DNA from 3 places in the Rhodococcus triatomae genome. Region 3 is predicted to be linked to each of the others. Evidence: riboswitches for the same ligand, from Rfam matches in the RefSeq annotation. Region 3 holds a riboswitch; each other region holds the start of a gene.

What was found. Region 3 has a riboswitch for cobalamin ahead of G4H71_RS03050 (ABC transporter substrate-binding protein). Riboswitches for the same ligand answer to the same signal wherever they lie in the genome.
Region 1: it holds a riboswitch for cobalamin, as region 3 does, so the genes downstream of both, metE (5-methyltetrahydropteroyltriglutamate--homocysteine S-methyltransferase) here and G4H71_RS03050 (ABC transporter substrate-binding protein) in region 3, are expected to answer to the same signal.
Region 2: it holds a riboswitch for cobalamin, as region 3 does, so the genes downstream of both, G4H71_RS01360 (ABC transporter substrate-binding protein) here and G4H71_RS03050 (ABC transporter substrate-binding protein) in region 3, are expected to answer to the same signal.

Annotation. Positions count from the first base shown of each region.
Region 1 is NZ_CP048814.1:1,327,919-1,334,596, forward strand. It holds gene G4H71_RS06240 (VOC family protein) at 1-236, shown strand, start outside; gene G4H71_RS06245 (ABC transporter substrate-binding protein) at 446-1,489, shown strand; gene G4H71_RS06250 (FecCD family ABC transporter permease) at 1,555-2,544, shown strand; gene G4H71_RS06255 (ABC transporter ATP-binding protein) at 2,541-3,305, shown strand; cobalamin riboswitch at 3,402-3,612, shown strand; gene metE (5-methyltetrahydropteroyltriglutamate--homocysteine S-methyltransferase) at 3,739-6,003, shown strand; gene G4H71_RS06265 (ATP-dependent Clp protease ATP-binding subunit) at 6,206-6,678, opposite strand, start outside.
Region 2 is NZ_CP048814.1:289,053-295,730, reverse strand. It holds gene G4H71_RS01375 (dipeptide ABC transporter ATP-binding protein) at 1-1,176, shown strand, start outside; gene G4H71_RS01370 (TauD/TfdA dioxygenase family protein) at 1,213-2,190, shown strand; gene G4H71_RS01365 (CoA-binding protein) at 2,196-2,609, opposite strand; cobalamin riboswitch at 2,615-2,762, shown strand; gene G4H71_RS01360 (ABC transporter substrate-binding protein) at 2,886-3,908, shown strand; gene G4H71_RS01355 (ferredoxin family protein) at 3,937-4,875, opposite strand; gene G4H71_RS01350 (cupin domain-containing protein) at 4,872-6,071, opposite strand; gene G4H71_RS01345 (BatC protein) at 6,121-6,378, opposite strand; gene G4H71_RS01340 (hypothetical protein) at 6,487-6,639, shown strand.
Region 3 is NZ_CP048814.1:648,257-654,934, reverse strand. It holds gene G4H71_RS03065 (ABC transporter ATP-binding protein) at 1-317, opposite strand, end outside; gene G4H71_RS03060 (ABC transporter permease) at 314-1,219, opposite strand; gene G4H71_RS03055 (ABC transporter permease) at 1,216-2,157, opposite strand; gene G4H71_RS03050 (ABC transporter substrate-binding protein) at 2,170-3,816, opposite strand; cobalamin riboswitch at 3,832-4,021, opposite strand; gene G4H71_RS03045 (hypothetical protein) at 4,083-4,403, shown strand; gene G4H71_RS03040 (NgoMIV family type II restriction endonuclease) at 4,641-5,495, opposite strand; gene G4H71_RS03035 (NaeI family type II restriction endonuclease) at 5,541-6,614, opposite strand.

The sequences.
Region 1 (6,678 bases), 680 kb from region 3:
TGGGGCTGATCCTCATGGGCGCCGACACCCCCGAGGTCATGGAACAGACCGCGGGCACCAACTTCGCGGTCTCCCTCAGCGGCGACGACGACCCGACGCTGCGGGGCTACTGGACGGCACTCGCCGAGGACGCGACGGACGTGATGGGGCTCGACACCGCGCCGTGGGGCGACTCCTTCGGCATGCTCACCGACAAGTTCGGGATCCCGTGGATGGTGAACATCGGCGCATCCTGAGGAACGAGACCGCCCTCGACACCACGACGCGGTGTCCGCCGGATAGGCTGCGATGACCGCTTCGGCGGTCTACCTGCGGCGAGGGAATCCGGTGCGAATCCGGGGCTGACGCGCAACGGTGACGCCCGCTCGGGCGGAGCCCGAATGCTCGCTGACGGTATCCATGCTGTCGGCTCCGCGTTCGAGCCCCGAGCGAGGAGAGTTCCTCCATGCACGCCTTCCTTCGTCGCACCGCCGTGACGACCGCTGCCCTGCTGGCCGTCGCCGGCTGCTCCACCGGTTCCTCGGAGGTGGACGAGCCGAGCTCACCCGGCGGGTCGCACTCGCACTTCCCCCTCACCCTGGAGAACTGCGGCCGCGAGGTGACGATCGATGCTCCCCCCGAGCGCGCGGTGTCCCTGAACCAGGGCTCCACGGAGATTCTGCTGTCGCTCGGACTGGCGGACCGGATGGTCGGCACCGCCACCTGGACGGACCCGGTCCGCGAGAACCTGGCCGCCGACAACCGGACGGTTCCGCGTCTCGCCGACGACAAGCCCTCGCTCGAGGTCGTGCTCGACACCGAACCGGACTTCGTGTCCGCCTCGTTCGGCGGCACGCTCGGTCCGGGCGGTGTGGCCGACCGTGACCTGTTCGACCAGCTGGGTGTGCCCACCTATCTGTCGCCGACGGACTGCGACGGCAAGACGTCGGACAGTGTCAACGCGGACGGCGCCCGCACGGAACCACTCACGATGGACACCATCCATCGGGAGATCCGGGATCTGGCGGCGATCTTCGACGTCCGTGAGCGCGGCGAGGAGTTCGTCGCCGAACTGCGGGAGCGGTTCGATGCCGCCGCACGCGGGATCGCCGCCGCCGGGACGTCGCTGGGCTTCTGGTTCGCCGACCTGCGCACCCCCTATATGGCGGAGTGCTGCGGCTCGTCCGGGATCATCACCGAATCGGTAGGCGCGAGCAACGTCTTCGCGGACACCACCGACGAATGGCCACAGGTCTCCTGGGAGACCATCCTCGATCGCGACCCCACGGCACTGGTGCTCGCGGACCTCAGTCGCCGCAGCATCGAGGGCGACGCGCTCGAGAGCAAGATCGCGTTCCTCGAATCCGATCCGGTCGCCTCACAGCTGACGGCGGTCCGCGAAGGACGCTACATCGTGATCCACGGCGCCGACCTCAACCCGTCGATCCGTACGGTCGACGGAATCGAGAAAACTGCTGCAGCACTGCGTGACTGGGAGATGGACGGGTGATCGACCAGGCGACCTCCACTCCGGTCGCCCCGCGGCGCCGGGCACGACCTGCCTTCGCGACGGCAATGGCCGCCGGGCTCGTCGTCCTGGTGCTGTCCGTGGCGCTCGCCGTCACCCTGGGACCGGCGGATCTTTCGGTGCGCGACGTCTATGCGGTCATCCTCGAACACCTCGGGCTCGCGGAGGCCGGAGTGACCCGGCTGCAGGACGCGATCGTCTGGCAGTTGCGGCTGCCCCGAACGCTTCTGGCCGCCGTGTGCGGGGCCGGGCTGGCCCTGTGTGGGGCGATCATGCAGTCGCTGCTGCGCAACCCGCTCGCCGATCCGTTCGTCCTCGGCATCTCGTCGGGTGCGTCCACCGGCGCGGTTCTCGTCGTCGTACTCGGGCTCGGCGGCGGAATCCTGTCGCTGTCGACCGGCGCCTTCCTCGGTGCCGCGGTGTCGTTCACCCTGGTGATGCTGCTGGCCGCGGGCGCGGGCGGCGGCACCTCACGCGTCATCCTGGCGGGCGTCGCAGGCACCCAGTTGTTCTCGGCGCTCACCTCGTTCATCGTCATCTCCTCCGCCGACGCCGAACAGACGCGGGGCGTGCTGTTCTGGCTGCTCGGATCGCTCAGCGGCGCCGGATGGGACGACGTCGCGCTGTGCGCATCCGTCTTCGCCGTCGGGCTGGTGGTCTGCTACCTCCATGCGTCCGCGCTGGACGCATTCACCTTCGGCAACGACGCCGCAGCAGCGCTCGGCGTCTCGGTCCCCAGGGTGCGTGCCGTCCTCTTCACGATCACCGCGCTCATCACCGCGGTGCTCGTCAGCGCCGCCGGGGCGATCGGGTTCGTCGGCCTCGTGCTGCCACACGCCGCACGTTTCCTCGTCGGGCCGAGCCACCATCGGCTGCTCCCGGCGACCGTGCTGGCCGGCGCGATCTTCATGGTGTGGGTGGACGCGATCGCCCGAACCGTCTTCGAGCCGCAGGAGATCCCGGTCGGCGTGGTCACCGCCCTCATCGGTGTCCCCGCGTTCGCGGTGATCCTGTTCCGGATGCGGAGCAGCCGATGACGCTGTCCGCGGAACGGATCTCACTCTCGCTCGGTGGCCGCAGCATCCTCGACTCGGTGACCTTCGCCGCCGGTGCGGGCGAGACGATCGGGCTGCTCGGCCCGAACGGATCCGGCAAGTCGACGCTGCTGCGTGTCCTCGCCGGAATCCGCAGGCCCGACTCCGGCCGGGTGGAACTCGACGGAGAGGATGTGCAGGGAATGCGCAGAGCGCGGATCGCCCGGCGCATCGCCGTCGTCAGCCAGCACTCCGACACCGAGGTCGACGTCACCGTCGAGGACGTGGTGCGGCTCGGACGTATCCCGCACCGTGGGATCTTCGGATCGGACGAGGCCGGAGACGCCGAGGCGGTGGAAGCCGCGCTCCTCGCAACCGGTACCGACGGACTGCGGGGACGCCGGTGGAGCACCCTGTCCGGCGGTGAACGGCAGCGCACCCAGATCGCGCGGGCACTCGCCCAGCAGCCGACCGAACTGCTCCTCGACGAGCCCACCAATCATCTCGACATCGCCCACCAACTCGACATCCTCGCCCTGGTCCGGGAGTTGCCGTTGACGAGTGTCGTCGCATTGCACGATCTCAATCTGGCAGCGATGTTCTGCGATCGCGTGATCGTGCTCGAGCAGGGGGCCGTCGTCGCGGCCGGGACCCCGACCGAGGTGATCGACGAGAGCCTCGTCTCCAGGGTGTACCAGGTCAAGGCGACGGTCACCGCCGATCCCACCGACGGCTATCCGACCGTCCGGTACCGGCCCAGGTGAGAGCCTGCCCGAGTGACGGCATGCCCGGGCCGGGGCCCGCTACCGCTATGCTGGGCCACGCAGCTGGTTCGCCCGGCGCGGTCGTGAGGAGCCCCGAAGACCGGCGTCGGCGTCGAAGCGCACGAGCGATCGTGCGTGAGAGGGAACCCGGTGAGAATCCGGGACTGTCCCGCAGCGGTATGCAGGAACGACCGCCGTCATCTGCACTGGGCCACCTGCCTGGGAAGCGACGGCCAGTAGGTCCGGAGTGTGAGCAACACCCGGGGTGCCTGTGAGTCCGAAGACCTGCCGGCTGTGTCGGATGCGCCGCATCCGGCGGTCCACCGCCTCGTGGAATGGGCGTGTAGACCTGATCGCGGCTGGGTAATTCGGGCTCGACAGGTATACCCGTCTGCCGGTGGTGGCCTTTCGGTTACGCAACTGGAGAAACACCGTGACACTCACCTTCACAGCAACCGTGCTGGGCTCCCCGCGCATCGGTCCTCAGCGCGAACTCAAGCGGGCCGTCGAGTCCTACTGGGCGGGGCGTTCGGATGCCGCCACTCTCGAATCCGTCGCCGAGGGCCTGCGCCGCCGGACGTGGACGCAACTGCGCGATGCCGGCATCGACTCGGTGCCCGTCAACACGTTCTCGTACTACGACCACGTCCTCGACACGGCCGTCATGCTCGGTGCCCTGCCCGAGCGCGTTGCCGGGATCGCCGATCCGCTGGACCGCTACTTCGCCGCGGCCCGAGGCAACGACACGATCGCCCCCCTCGAGATGACCAAGTGGTTCGACACGAACTACCACTACATCGTCCCGGAGATCGCTCCGTCCACCACGTTCGCGCTCGACGCCTCGAAGGTGCTCGGCGAACTGCGTGAGGCACTCGCTCTGGGCATTCCCGCGCGTCCGGTGATCGTCGGCCCGGTGACGTTCCTGCTGCTGTCCAAGCCGGTCGACACGAACGAGCCGCTACTCGGCCGCCTCGGCGAAATCCTGCCGCTGTACGCGGATCTGCTGGGTCGGCTCGCCGAAGCGGGCGCCGAGTGGGTGCAGTTCGACGAGCCCGCGTTGGTCGCCGACCGGAGCGAGGAGGAGATCGCGGCGGCCCGGCGCGCCTACGACCACCTGTCCGGTGTCGACACCCGTCCGGCGATCCTGCTGGCCTCGTACTTCGGCTCGCTCGGTGAGGCGCTGCCCGCGCTCGCGGAGACGGGGGTGGAAGGCATCGCCGTCGATCTGGTCGCCGGGTCCGACAACCTGGCGGGCGTGCCGGCGCTGGCGCACAAGCACGTCGTCGCCGGCGTCGTCGACGGCCGCAACATCTGGCGCACCGACCTGGAGAAGGCGCTGGGGCAGCTGGGCACGCAGCTCGGTTCCGCCGGATCACTCGCCGTGTCCACCTCCTGCTCGCTGCTGCACGTGCCGTACACGCTCGACGCCGAGAGCGGCCTGGACAAGGCACTGCGGTCGTGGCTGGCATTCGGCTCCGAGAAGGTCCGCGAGGTGGTCGCGCTCGCCACCGCGCTCGCCGGTCGACGTGACGAGGTGGAGGACGAGTTCGCGCTCGCGCGCGCCGCGCAGTCCACCCGCGCCAACGACGGACGGCTGCACGACGCCGCGCTGCGGGCCCGGCTGAACGAGATCTCCTCCTCGGACGGCGGCCGCGCGAGCGCCGACGCACGTCGCGAGATCCAGACCGACAAGCTCGGGCTGCCCGTCCTGCCGACCACCACGATCGGGTCCTACCCGCAGACCACCGCGATCCGAGTGGCCCGCGCCGCGCTGCGCAAGGGCGAGATCGACGAGGCCGAGTACATCCGCCGCATGCAGCAGGAAGTCGCGGATGTCGTTGCTCTGCAGGAGAAGCTGGGGCTCGGCGTGCTGGTGCACGGGGAACCCGAGCGCAACGACATGGTGCAGTACTTCGCCGAGCAGCTGGACGGTTTCTTCGCCACCGCCAACGGCTGGGTGCAGAGCTACGGCAGCCGTTGCGTGCGGCCGCCGATCCTGTTCGGCGATGTCCAGCGGCCGCACCCGATGACCGTCGAGTGGTACCGGTACGCGCAGTCCCTCACCGACAAGCCGGTCAAGGGCATGCTCACCGGCCCGGTCACCATCCTCGCGTGGTCGTTCGTGCGGGACGACCAGCCGCTGGCCGACTCGGCCGACCAGGTCGCGCTCGCGATCCGCGACGAGACGATCGATCTCGAGGCCGCCGGGGCTCGCGTCGTCCAGGTCGACGAACCCGCCCTGCGCGAGCTGCTTCCGCTGCGCAAGAAGGACCAGGAGGAGTACCTGAAGTGGTCGGTCGGGTCGTTCCGCCTGGCGACCTCGGGCGTCACCGACGCGACACAGATCCACACCCACCTGTGCTACTCGGAGTTCGGTGAGGTCATCGACGCCATCGCCGGCCTCGATGCCGACGTCACGTCCATCGAGGCGGCCCGCTCGCGTATGGAGGTGCTCGACGACCTCAACGCCGTCGGTTTCGATCTCGGTGTGGGCCCCGGTGTCTACGACATCCACTCCCCCCGGGTCCCGAGCGTCGACGAGATCGCCGAGTCGCTCCGCGCTGCTCTGAAGGCGGTTCCGGCACAGCGGCTGTGGGTCAACCCCGACTGCGGCCTGAAGACGCGTGGCAACGAAGAGGTGGAAGCGTCCCTGCGCAACCTCGTCGCCGCCACCGAACGGGTCCGCGCCGAACTGTGAGCTGCTGGCACGATGTCACATCGGTTCGTTCAGATCGAACCGATGTGACATCGTGCCGCCAAAGGGGTTTCGGCCGGACGTGACAGGGGGACGTCGGGCCCGCCCACTACAGGTGAAGGCGCGGCACCGGTTCACCGGTGCCGCGCCTTCCTCCGTGTGCTGACGCCCCGTGCGCCCATGCGACCTTGCAGGTCGAGTGCGCCTATGCGACCTGCAGGTCGAGCTCCCCGTCCTCGACGTCGACGGTGACCTTGCCGCCCTCGAGGATCAGGTCGTCGAGCAGCATGTCGGCGATCCGATCGTCGACCACCCGCTGGATGGACCGGCGGAGCGGACGGGCCCCGAACTCGGGCTGGTGCCCGTGCTCGGCGATCCAGTCGACCGCGGCGTCACTGAACGTGATCTCGATGCCCTTGTCACCGAGCCGCTTCCGGCTGTCCTCGAGCATGAGGTCGGTGATGCGATGCAGCTGATCGGTGTCGAGCTTGCGGAACATCACGATCTCGTCGATCCGGTTCAGGAACTCCGGCCGCATCGACTCGCGCAGCCGGGCCATCACCCGGTCGCGCAGCGGCTTCTCGGCCGCGGCCTCATCGCCCGTGGTGAAGCCGAGGGCACCGCCCTTGCTCGAGATGATGTCCGAACCCAGGTTGCTGGTCATGATCAGCACGGTGT
Region 2 (6,678 bases), 360 kb from region 3:
GACGAACCGACGACGGCACTCGACGTCACCGTCCAGGCGGAGATTCTGGCGCTCGTCAAGGGGCTGGCTCGCGACACCGGCACCGCGGTCCTGCTCATCACGCACAACATGGGCGTGGTCGCCGACATCGCCGACCGTGTGGTCGTCATGCGCGCCGGGCAGGTCGTCGAAACCGGGGACGTGTACGAGTTGTTCGAACGGCCCACCGAGGAATACACGCGCCTTCTCCTGGGCGCGGTGCCCCGCCTGCCGGTCACCGCGGAGGCTCGCACCGAACCGGCGGAGCCGTCGGACGACGGGGACGGGGAGAGTGCCGGGACCCGGAAGGAGACCCCGGCGCTCGAGCTCGACGCGGTGACCGTGCGATACCCGGCCCGCGGCGGCAGCCCCGCGTTCGACGCGCTCGCCGCCGCGGACCTGACCCTGGCCCGCGGCGAGGTTGTCGGCGTCGTCGGCGAATCCGGTTCGGGCAAGACGACTCTCGGCCGGGTCGCACTGGGGATCGTGAAGGCGATCAGCGGGCGCGTGCGGGTCGACGGCATCGATCTGACCACCGCAGGTGGGCGGGAACGACGCCTTCTTCGCAAGGGAATCGCGCTGGTGCACCAGGACCCGGCGGCATCACTCGATCCACGCTGGTCGATCGGCAGGTCCATCGCCGAGCCCCTGCACGTCCACCGGGTCGCCACCGGCTCGCTCGCCAGGGCACGGGCGGCGGATCTGCTGGATTCGGTGCGGCTGCCCAGGTCGTATGCGGACCGCCGTCCTGCCGAACTGTCCGGCGGTCAACGTCAACGGGCCGCGCTCGCACGGGCGCTCGCACTCGCGCCCCGGCTCCTGGTTGCCGACGAACCGACCAGTGCACTCGATGTGTCGGTGCAGGCAGAGGTCCTCGACCTGTTCGAGAGCCTGAGGGAGGAGTACCACTTCGCCTGCCTGTTCGTCAGTCACGACCTCGCCGTCGTGCACCGCGTGGCGGACCGGGTCGCGGTGTTGCGCGGAGGCCGGATCGTCGAGTCCGGCCCGGCCGACGAGGTTCTCCTCGCGCCGCGCCACGACTACACCCGTCGGCTCGTCGACGCGGTACCCGTTCCCGATCCCGTGCGGCAGCGGGCCCGCTCGCTCACCCCGCCGGAACCTGCCACGCCGCTTCCCGCGGATGCCCTCTCGCACTGAACGCCCGTCCCCGCATCGACGAAAGGAACACCTCACATGACCACTCTCGAACAGCGCCCCGACACCGCCGAGGACATCTATGCCGCAGGCGGAATCACCGTCGCCAAGCACGGCCATCACCTCGGCGCGGTGATCGGCGGCATCACCCTGTCCGGCGACATCTCCGACGAGACCGCCTCTGCGATCCGATACGCGTTGGCTGCGAACAAGGTGATCTTCTTCCGCGATCAGCACCACCTAACCGACGAGATCCAGTACGCGTTCGCGGGACGCCTCGGATCGCAGACGACGACGCACCCGACCCTGAGGTCGGACGACAACAAGACCCTCGTCCTCGAGGCCGCCGCGAGCAGCTGGCACACCGACGTCACCTTCATCGACCGCATCCCGAAGGCGTCGATCCTGCGTGCCGTCACCGTCCCCGAGTACGGCGGCGCCACCACCTGGGCGTCGACGACCGCGGCCTACGAGCAGCTTCCGGACGCGCTCAAGGCGCTGGTGGAGAATCTGTGGGCCGTGCACTCGAACGAATACGACTACGCCGAGGTCGCGAACACGATCCGGGACAAGGTGCAGGACGCCGCGAGGCGGGAGAAGTACCTGAACGAGTTCACCCGCACCGTCTTCGAGACCGAGCACCCCGTCGTCCGGGTACATCCGGAGACCGGCGAGAAGACGCTGCTGCTCGGGCACTTCGTCAAGGAGTTCGTCGGCTTCAAGCCGTCGGAGACGACGGCGCTCTTCCAGCTGCTGCAGAATCGGATCACGAAGCTGGAGAACACCGTTCGCTGGGCGTGGCAGCCGGGCGACGTCGCGATCTGGGACAACCGTGCCACTCAGCACTACGGGATCTCCGACTACGGGACCAACCCGCGCAAGATCCACCGGACGACGCTCGCCGGTGACGTCCCCGTGGACGTGCGCGGAGCGTCCAGCCGGATCCGCAAGGGTGACGCGGCGCACTTCTCGGTGATCGAGGAGCCGCAGCGCCTACCGGGTTTCGCCGCGAACTGAGCGGACTATCCGCGTCGACGCCACTCGATGGCCGGGCAGGTATCCATCACCATGGCCAGCCCGGCCTCGGTGGTCCGGGAGAACGCGTCCTCGTCGACCACCCCGAGTTGGAACCACACACCGCGGGCGCCGATCGCCACCGCCTGATCGGCGAACTCGCCCGCGGACTCCGAACGGCGGAACACGTCCACCACGTCGACGGGGAACGGAACATCGGCGAGGGTCGCATACCCCTGCTCACCGAGCACCGTCGGCGCACTCGGATGGATCGGGACGATGCGCTTGCCCCGGGACTGCAGCAGCTGAGCGATCTCGTAGGCCGTCTTGCCCGGGTCCCCGGACAGGCCGACCACGGCCCACGTCTCGCAGTCGTCGAGCATGAGGGACACTGCCTTCGGGTCCTGCCATGAAGTGCTCACCTCCGCCACGGTACGCCGTGCCGCGCGATAGGGTGGACCCGCTCCTGCGAGGGAATCCGGTGCGAATCCGGAGCTGACGCGCAGCGGTGACGGGTCTCCCGCGTGACGGGGAGCTCCCGAAGTCCGAATGCTCGCGGGAGACGGTGGCACCGCCACCGTCCGGCGTCATCGGGCCCCGCGACCGGGCCCCCGATCGAAGGACCACCCGTGCCTCGTCCACTCACACCTCGCCGCCGTCTGTCGGCGCGGTTCTCCCGTGGCGGCCCGGCCGCCGGTATCGCCGTGGCGGCCGCCGCACTCCTCGTCGCGGGGTGTGGATCGGTCGGCGACGAGGCCTCGGGGCCCACCACCGTCTCCGACGAGCCCGCCGCGACGTCCTACCCCCTCACGCTGGAGAACTGCGGCGAGACCGTCACCTTCGAGGCGCCGCCGGAGCGGGCGGTGTCGCTCTATCAGAGCTCGACCGAGATCCTGCTGTCCCTCGGTCTGGCCGACCGCATGGTGGGCACCTCCACCTGGTTCGATCCCGTCCTGCCGGACCTGGCTGCCGACAACGAACAGGTGCCGCGTCTTGCGGACAACGACCCGTCGCTCGAAACCGTCCTGGACACGGAACCGGATCTGGTCACCTCCGGAAGCGCGCACACCTTCACCCGCTCCGTGGTGGCGGACCGGGAGACCTTCACGGACCTGGGCGTACCCACCTACCAGTCCCCGTCGGTGTGCACCGATGCCGATGTCGACGGAGAGAATGTCTCGCGCACCGCGCCCCTGACCATCGACACGCTCTACCGGGAGATCCGCGAACTCGCGGCCGTCTTCGACGTCCAGGAACGTGGCGCGGAACTCGTCTCGTCGCTGCAATCCCGGATGGACACCGCGACCGCGGGTGCCGACCGCGCCGACGGACAGGAACCGACGGTGGCCTTCTGGTTCTCGGGTATCGATGCGCCGTACATGGCCGGTTGCTGCTCGGCACCGGGTCTCTACGCCGCGGAGACCGGTGCGATCAACGTCTTCGCCGACACCCGTGACGACTGGCCGGAGGTCAACTGGGAGGCGGTCGCGGACCGGAATCCCGATGTGCTGGTTCTCGGCGATCTCAGCCGCGTCCGCGTCGACGGTGACGCCTTGGACACGAAGATCGCATTCCTCGAATCGAATCCCGTGACGGCGCAGCTGGATGCGGTGCGGGGTCAACGATACGTCGTCCTCACCGGCTCCGAGCTGGACCCCGGAATCCGCGAAGTCGATGCCGTCGAGAAGCTGGCAGAGGGGCTGCGTTCGGCGGGCTACTGACCGATCGTCCCGGTGAACGACGAGTGCGTCAGCCGTTTTCCCCCGTGCCGTCGGCTCCGGTCCCCATGCCTTCGGTGCCGTCCTCGGCGAGAGCGACGAGGCGGAACTGCCGGACACGGCCGGGAACTCGCGCCGAGCAGGTCGACAGGATGGGCTCGGACAGGGTCTCCGCGAGCCGAACCGCCACTCGGCCTTCGCCGTGTCGCAGGACCACGACGTACTCGTCGTCGCTCGCCGTGACGGACACGGGGGCGAGCGCATCGATCCGGTCCTCGCCGGTCACCGCCCGCGCGTGGTGTTGGGCGGCCTGGACGACCTCCGGCAGCGAGCTGCGTCCGCGCAGGTAGCGATCGTCCAGGCTCCCCCGCAGATACCGGTGTACGAGGTCCGCGGGATCGTCGGCGGCATCGACCCGGCCGTAGTAGAGCCCATGTGGCAGGAGAATCATCGTGGCGGCGAAGCGGTCGCCACCGAGATGCGAGCACTCCCAGGTCAGCTCCGGATAGCGGCGGGCGATGTCGGCCGCGGCGGATCGGCCCCGCACGGCGCAGCAGCGGTCGTGCTTGCCGTGGGCGCAGACGGCGACGATCGGCTCGTGGGACAGAGTGCCCGCCGAACCGTCGAGCGGAACGTCCAGGAGTTCGGTCGGATCGGAAACCTCGCCCCGGTACAGGGATTCGTGTCCCGGTCGGGAGTCGGCGATCGCCCAGCGCCAGCGCGGCTCCGCCTGCCTGCGCCCCGGTCGGCGGATACCGACGATGCGCATACCCGCCGACTCGGCCCGCCGTACCAGCGCACGGCCGATCTCCGGATCGATCGTCGCCGGGGAGTCCAGGAACGCGGAGAAGCCCCATGGTCCGGACAGTTCCACCAACAGCCAGTGCAGGCCACGCGAGCCGGTCCCGGCGAGTGGGTCTCCTCGGCTCAGGGCGTTGTCGCTACACGGACGCCATTCGGAATCGTTCATCCTGTGGGTACCACCACACCCTCGCGCAGGAGCCTGCGCAGCACGACCACACCGTCCTCGACCGAAAGCCCGGGCAGGTCGCGAGCGCAGACCCGACCCCCGCCCGCGATCGTCTCGACAGCCGAGGCACACTCCGGCGGAAGGGTGATCGTCCGGTCCGGCAGCGCCAGCGACACCGCGTCGCTCGAGGTCGTGACAGTGCCGTGCAGTGCCGACCGCCACCGCACGGTCGTGCCCGCATCGAATGCCGCGATCGCCTCGAGGGTGGCGAGCGGACGGACCGGAGCAGGTCTGGTGAGTGCGACGAACCGATCGCCGACGGCGGCGGCCACGGATTCGACCAGCGACGGCTCCTCCGGCGGGTGACCGAGGCGCCGACCGACGAGCTCGATCGTCCGGGCGATTTCGCCGGCCACCGCCGTGGCATCTGTGTGGTCGGTGCCCAACGGGAGAGCGCGACGTAGCTCCACGTCCTCACCGAGCGCGTCGGCGAGGATGCGCACCACGTCGTGACGAGTGGTCGGGGCCACCCCGATCGTCAGGTGAACGGAGGTCTCGCCCCGGGCGCGTGCGGAGTGGATCCAGCCGCGTGGCAGATACAGCGCGTCACCCGGCTCGAGTGTCGCGCTCAGGAAGGGTTCGACGCGTGCGGCGGCCGCGACACCCGAACGGTGCGCCGTCCACGGCTGGCCGGGGAGCGGCAGTTCCTGCACCGGCGGATGCACGACCCATTCCTTCGTGCCGGCCACCTGCAGCACGAAGACGTCGTGGGTGTCGTAGTGGGGGTCGAATCCACGGCTGCTCGGCGGCGTGACGTAGGCGTTCGCCTGGACCGGATGGCCGATGTCGTCGACGAGCGCGCGGACGAAGTCGATGATCGGTGGCCACAATCGGTGAAGGCCCTGCAACACGATGGTGGCACCCGCGGAGAACTCGGTGAACACTCCTGCGGAGTCGATCTGGTCGGGCATCTCTGCGCCGAATCCGCCCGAGCGCGTGAAACATCCACGGTCCAGAACCGTGCCGTCCCGAGCCATCCGCAGAAACGGGGTACGCACCCCCCGTTCGGCGATCAACTCGTCGATCGCGTCGGGGGAGAGGAGATCGAGGTAGTCGCGCGGCAGGTCGGCCGCACGCGAGAGCACGGGAGCGCGATCCCAATGGCGCTCCGCGAACTCGGCGCGGCCGACCGCCACGCAGCGACCGAGCGCACTCGGCTGCCGGTGCGGGACGGGGGTGTTCAGCTCACGCCGTCCCGTCGGCGCCGCCGTCGTGACCGTCCGGGTTCGATCCGCCGTCCGCCGGACCCTCACCCTGGTTCGCGGTGCCGTCGGCGCCGCCGTCGTGTCCCTCCGGGTTCGATCCGCCGTCCGCCGGGCCCTCGCCGGCCGCAGCCGCACCGTCGGCACCGCCGTCGTGGCCGCCGGGGTTGGAGCCGCCGTCCGCCGGACCCTCGCCGCCTGCCGGTCCGCTCGTGGTGATGTCGTCGTCGTTGATCGCCATCGGAATCCTCTCGTCGACTCTCGGGTCGTGGGGTCTGTCGTCCCAGGTCGCAGCGCGGGCCGCTGCACTCACCGAGAATGCCTCCGGCAGCGGCAGGTCAAACATCGTGTGCCGATTCGTCCGGCTCGCGAGGTCCTGTCGCTGCCGGGTCACACCGTCCGCCCCGACGAGGGAACCTGGTCCGCGCTCGAGTACGCCGCCCACGTGCGCGACCCGATCCGTCATCTGTACGACGTCACCGGACGCCGACACCCGCGGTGAACCGTGGCGGACCCGAACGAAAGACAACTCGCTATGTAG
Region 3 (6,678 bases):
ACGTCCATGATCGGGTCCATCGCGCCGAACGGGTCCTGGCTCACGTACCCGACGACGGATCCTCGTAGGTCCCGTCGTTCGCGTTCGGTGCAACCGGTGAGGTCGACGCCGTCCACGACGACGGAGCCGCCGACGCGCGCCGAGGCGTCGAGCATTCCGAGGATCGCGCGGACCACGGTGGTCTTGCCGCTTCCGCTCGGACCCACCACTGCGACGGTCTCGCCGCGTCGGACGGTGAGGTCGATGTCGTGGAGAACCGGAGGCTCGTCGCCGAACGAGACGGTGAGCCCGCGGATCTCGACGATCGGGGCGCTCATCGGACGGCCCCCATCCCGCGCCTGCTCTGCATGCCCTCGGCGATGAGATTGGCCGCAGTCGCCATCGCGAGGATCGCCAGCGACGGTGCGAGGAGGAGCCACGGTGCGGCGGTGAGGAATCGGCGGGCGTCGCCGAGCATGGCACCGAGTTCGGCTTCCGGCATCTGCACCCCGAGCCCCAGGAACGACAATCCGGCCAGTGAGACGACGATTCCGCCGAGGCGCAGCGTGGTGACGATGAGGAATTGCGGAAACACCGCGGGCATCAGATGCCGGACCCCGATCGCCGGGCGGCTCACCCCCGCGACCCGCGCGGCCACCACATAGGGGCGGGTGCGGGCCTCGAGAGTCAGCGCCCGGGCGATCCGGGCGTCGGCCGCCCAACTGGAGATGACCAGGGCGATCAGGAGGTTGACGTAGCCCGGGCCGAGGAGCCCGACCACGGCCAGTGCCAGAACGAGGCCGGGGATGGCGAGGACGATGTCGATGCAGCGGGACACGGCCCGGTCCAGGCGGCCGCCGTAGAGGGCGGACAGCAAGCCGACCAGCAGGCTGATCGTCGCGGAACCGGCGAGGACGAGGAACGCCGACAGCAACGACAGCCGCAGGCCGTGCACCACCCGGGAGAACTGGTCGCGGCCGTACTGGTCCGTGCCGAGCCAGTATTCGGCGTTCGGGGCGACGAGCTTGTCCGCGTAGTGCGGCTCGTCGGGCGGGTATTGCGCGATCCACGGACCCACGATCGCGACCAGGATCAGCGCGGCGAGCAGCACGATCCCGGCGCGGACCGACAGCGGAAGGGAGTGGCCGGGCAGCCGGAACCGCCGTGGGTCGCGGGGCTGTTCTCGGTGCGGCGGCGTGGTCGTCGTCGGCGCCGGAGTGGGGCGTCGGGTTCGAGTCATGCGTCCACCGTGATTCTGCGGTCGACGACGGCCGACACGATGTCGGCGGCGACACTGGTGACGATGTAGGACAGGGTGGCGAACACGGTGAACGCCTGGATCACCGGCAGGTCCCGGTGTTTGACCGACTCCACGACGTAGGAGCCGAGTCCCGGCCAGGTGAAGACGGTTTCGACCACGGTGGCTCCGCCGATGAGGATCGCGACGCCGACTGCCAGCGCGTGCAGGGAGGGCACCGCGCTGTTGGGCAGCCCGTGCCGCCACAGGATTCGCCGGCGGGAGGCGCCCCGGGCCGCGAGTACCTGCGCGGTCGGTGTTTCCATGAAGGCGAGGAGATTGGCGCGCAGCAGCCGCGACCAGGTGTCGGACAGTCCGACGGCCAGGCAGAGCGCGGGCATCCACACCTGCTGCCAGGTGCCGTCCAGTGCGGCTTTGCCCACGCCGAAACCGACTACGAACACCTGGATCAGCAGCAGGGCGATGACGAACCCCGGGATCGAGGCGAACAGCAGTGCCAGGCCTCGGGTTCCGTGGTCCGGCCAGCGTCCGGGGAACTGGGCGGCGGCGACACCGAGCGCAACGGAGAGAACCAGTGCGAGAACCAGGGACGCCGCCGCCAACGTGAGGGTGGCCGGGAGGCGACCGGCGAGCTCGTCCGAGACCGGACGCCCGGAGGCGAAGGAGAGCCCGAAATCGCCCCGCACGGCGCCCCACAGCCAATGCACGTACTGCGAGAGCAACGGCTGGTCCAGGTGCAGCGCCCGCTCGAGGTCGCTGATCTGCTGCGGCGTCGGTTCCGGGATGCCCTGCGCGACGAGGATCATTCGCGCAGGGCTGCCCGGAGCCAGCGGCATGAGCGCCCAGATGAGCACGCTCGCACCCAGCAGGGTGATCAGCGCCTCGACGACGCGGCGCCGGGCGATAGCCAGGACACGCATCGTGAGGCGGTGTTACTTGCCGGTCTGGCTGGTGATGTGCCGGCGAACGCTCGACACGTGGTAGTCGGCCCATTCCGGACCGGTCACCACCGTGAAGTACTTGAACGTCCCGGCCACCACGTAAGCCTGCTCGGCGACGAGGATCTCCTGTGCGCGCTCGAGCAGCTCGTCCCGGCGCTCGGTGTCGAACTCGCCGCGCAGCTGCTCACCGATCGCGTCGATCTCCGGGTTGCTGATGCCCTGGGCATTCGAGGAGCCGTCGGTGGTCCAGCGCACCAGGTACGGCTGGATCGGGTCCGCGGTGCCGGACAGCGAACCGCTCAGTGCCACCGATGATTCCCACGCCGTCGGATCGTTCTTCACCGCTGCGGAGTCCTCGGCGTTGTCGATCTGCAGGTCGAACCCGGCGCGCGAGACCTGGTCCTTCATCGCGATGGCGACGTCGTTGGTCTCCGGTCCCTGCGCCTGGGTGACGAAGCGCACCACCAGCTTCTGGCCGTCCTTCTCCCGGATGCCGTCACCGCCGGTGACCCAGCCCGCCTCGTCGAGGAGGCGGTTCGCCTCGTCCAGGTCGTGGACCTGGTTGTCTACGGCGAAGGACATGGTGTCCGGGTAGAGGCCGGCCGCGGGGGCGAACTGGCCGTTGCCGACGTCCGCGGCGATGCCTTCGTAGTCGATGGCGGCGGTGAACGCCTTGCGCACGTCGGTGTCGGTGAAGATCCCGTCCTTCAGGTTCATCTCCACCAGCAGCGACTGGAGAGCGAGTTCGGAGGACAGCACGTGCATGTCGTCGTTGCCCTGGAGCTCGAGCTTCGCCGACGTGGACGGGTAGAAGGCCATGTCGGCCTCCCCGCTCTGCACGCCCGCGAGCCGGGCCTGCTCGTCGGGAACCACGCGAACGGTGATCCCGGTCAGCGGGGGAGTGCCCTCCCAATGGTCCGCGTAGGGGGCGAGGACGAGGTTGTCCGGGTTCCACTCGGTGATCGCGTAGGGGCCGGAGTAGGCGCCGGCGTTCACGATCTGCGCTGAGTCTCCTGCCGCTGCTTCCATGGCCGCGACGTCGTAGATCTGCAGCGAGTTGTCGCGGGCGGCGAGGGCCGCGGGAACCATCGCGTTGGGTTCGGGCGTGGTGAGCACGACCTTGCCGTCGTCGACCGTCGCGGTCGTCGCAGGGTCGAGGTAGACCTGCGCGTTGGAGGATTCGGCGATCTGGCGGGACAGGGCGGCCGCGACGGCCTCCGCGTCGACGGGCTTGCCGTTCTGGAAGGTGACGCCGTCCCGCAGGGTGATGATCCAGCGGGTGTCGCCGTCGCGGGAGACGTCCTCTGCGAGCCACGGCTCGATGTCGCCGTCGTCGGTGACCTGCAGCAGGTTCTCCGCGATGCCCCAGTCGAACAGCCAGTTCGTGCCGGTGCCGATCGGGTCCAGGCCCGCGATCTTGTACGAGTTGTAGATGGTCAGGGAGCCGTCGCCCTCCTCTCGGAGCTGCTGCGCCGAGGCGGTCGCGTCGTCGGCGGTGTCGCCGGACGCGCAGCCGGCGAAGACCAGCGCGACGGCCAGCATCCCGGCCGCGAAGATCGAGCGGCGCCGGGCCGGGGTGGGGGCATGGTGGGGTGGCCGCGCGGCAGACTGCCGGGTGCGGCGAGTGAACACTCGCATCTTCATCCTCGTGAACTCGGTCCTGACTACGGTGCAGGTGTCCTGGCTCCCGGATCAACACTCGCCTTCGGCCTTCCAACCCAGGGAGGTCGTGGCCATCGGATGAAGGTCTGCTACTCGGTGACAGTTGCGGGACAGCCCCGGATTCGCACCGGTGTTCCCTGCGGAAGTGAACCTAGCATCCGCTCCGGATTCGGGTATACGGCCGACCTGCGCTGAAGTAGCATGCCCAGCCAAGGGGAGGAAGATTTCGACGGGGGGATACCGTGACATTTCGCTTGGACGACGACGCGATCGAGCAGTGCGTCAGGATCTGCGATCAGATGTTGGAGATGCTGCGCGAGGCGCAGAGCGAGGCCTCACGCCTCGACCAGCTCACCGGCCTGGGCGACTTCGCGACCGGCCGACAACTCACCGCCGGGTACGTGGCGAAGGCTGCGGTGGTCCGCACTCGCATCGGGCAGTACGAAGAGGTCATCGTAGCCATGCGTGAGGCATTCGCGGCCGGTGGTGAGGCGTTCGCCGATGTCGATGGGCGGATTGCTCGGACGTTGGGGGTGGTCGAGGGGCGGGTGGGTATGGGTTGAGGGGTCCGCACCGGGCGATCGCTGGTGCCACAGGGTCGAGCTGCCCCTGCTATGTAATGATCGGATCATCGGCGACGGCGCGCGCGAGGTTGGGATCTGACGAGTGGGAGATAGTTAGCGCACACAGCACGGTTCAGTGAGGCCCCTGGCTAGTGGTACAGGAGCCGCAGGGGTGAACAACGGGAATGACCTGCTTACTGCGTGGAATAACCCAGACTGGACGTCCGTGGGTTGTGACTATGGCAGGAGATTGATCTCATCGAGGAGCGCCGAAAATGGTCTGATGCGATTCTGCTTGATCATCCGGTCGAGTAGATCAAGCTGCTCCGGCATTCTCGGGATCGATTGCTTAGAAAGACTGTTGGCGGCGGTCTTGAGGGCGCCGAAGGCAACGTGATAGACGCAATCGACGGATCCAGAACCATCTGTGAGCAGGCGGAGCATCGATGGACGAGGTTCCATCGTGATGACTGCGAAGTGTGGCATATGGCCTCTACGCAGCGATACGAGTTTGCTTCCCTGCGACACGCAATCCTGTGCTCGGTCAGTCCGCAGCGACCATTTGGAGCTGAGTGCGACTAGTAGGCGCTGGCCACTTCGAGGGGAAGTTACGGCGATGTCCGTCCTCAACATTGACTCTTCGGCGAGGTTCTCCTTCAGCGCGCAAAAAAAGCCGCGGTTCGAGGCGGCATGGTTCCGAATGGTGTTCAGCTGCCGCCGTAGCGCTGTTACAGATTTCGAGGTATCGAGTTGTTTCGTTTCAGCGATTGCCATCTCGATACGATCGAGATCATCGTGAAAGCTGGACATATAGTTCTTCAGCTGTGAAAGATGTCGATACTGATCGAAATCGGTAGCGATACGTGACCGATCAACGATTAGGTCGGGGCGCCGCGCGCGGAGATCCTCGACAACGGCGACTTCGAGTGCCGTGCCGACATCTGAGATTTCGGGTGTTGCGTGGGCGACACCTAGCGCATCGAACATCGCTCGGCCCCATCGGATCGAGTTGACATCACCCTTGTCAGAGGTCGATGGCAATGCCGTCCCTGCGCGGTACCCGCAGAGAGTACGCGCGAACTTAGGATCCATGCCTTGAACCTGCCAAATTGTGCTCTCTCTCGGGTCTGAGAACGGTCACGGCGCCCATGTGATATCCGTTCGGCTGGTTCCTGTAGCGGCCGGAGGGGCGAATCGGAGCCCATCCCATTTTTTCGTCGGGAAGGTCGGCGCTTCGCTCTCGTCGTCGCCGGTGGCTCGTGCCCACCACTGTTCATCGAGGAAGAAGCTGCTGCGTACGTCGTCAGGCGGGACAGGGGCAACGCGCGTGGAAATCCACGAGCCTTTACTAGGAATCTCAAGTCCTAGCGAATCGGCGATCCTCTGGTGTGGCCGGTCGTGTCCGAGCACAATAATACCGTGCGGTCTCAAGTGTATGCGGGCGTCTCTTGCCCGTTTGGGCGCGTCATCCTGTTGTCCGACCGTAAGGACTACATTGCGATTGATCAGTCGATTCTGGACGTGGCGGAAAAGCGCGTCCACGCGACCCTGCCCACTCGATCCCGGTTTGAGGATTTCGTCACGGGTTGATTTGGGTAGGTGGCGGAGGAGATTCGTGGGCAGATCGGTCTGTATCCCTCCCCATAGCCAGTAGATGTCTGCCAACGAGCTCTCAGAGATTCTGCGTTTGAAATCTTTATTGTAGGCGCGGACGTCTGCTCCCGACTTGTCCCGCCGCCAACGGAGGCGGCTGTCGGAAATTCGAAGAAGTCCAGCAGCCCACTCTTTGGTGTCATCGTTCAACCAGGTTAGGAGGGCAATCTGGTCGTAATCTGCTGACTGCTCTCCGTGGTGTGCACAGACGTACATCTCTGTGGGAATTTCCCATCCTCCCAGATCGCGGGAGAACTTGCAGTCGACTTCAGTGTCAAGGATCCTCCAGTCGAGGTCGTGCCCATCCGAGATGTCGAACTCGCGAGTCAGGTTGATTTCGACAGCCGTTCCGAGATAGGTCTTTTCCGTCTTCCGGAGGTGTTGGTAACACCATCGACCGGTGCGTTGACCGTCGAGGGCTTCATCGAGTGAGTCTCTCAGGGTCCAGCGGAAACGCTCGCGGCCGTCTGGAGCACTCTCGAAGAACGAAGCCACATGCTCGAGGTCGTTCGGTGGGGATGGTGGAGCTTGCTTCGGCCGATAGCGAACCGTGGACATCGGGCTCGTTGGGTCGGGGTGCTTTCGGAACCCATTCCGAACGCGACGCATTGCCGTTGCTCGT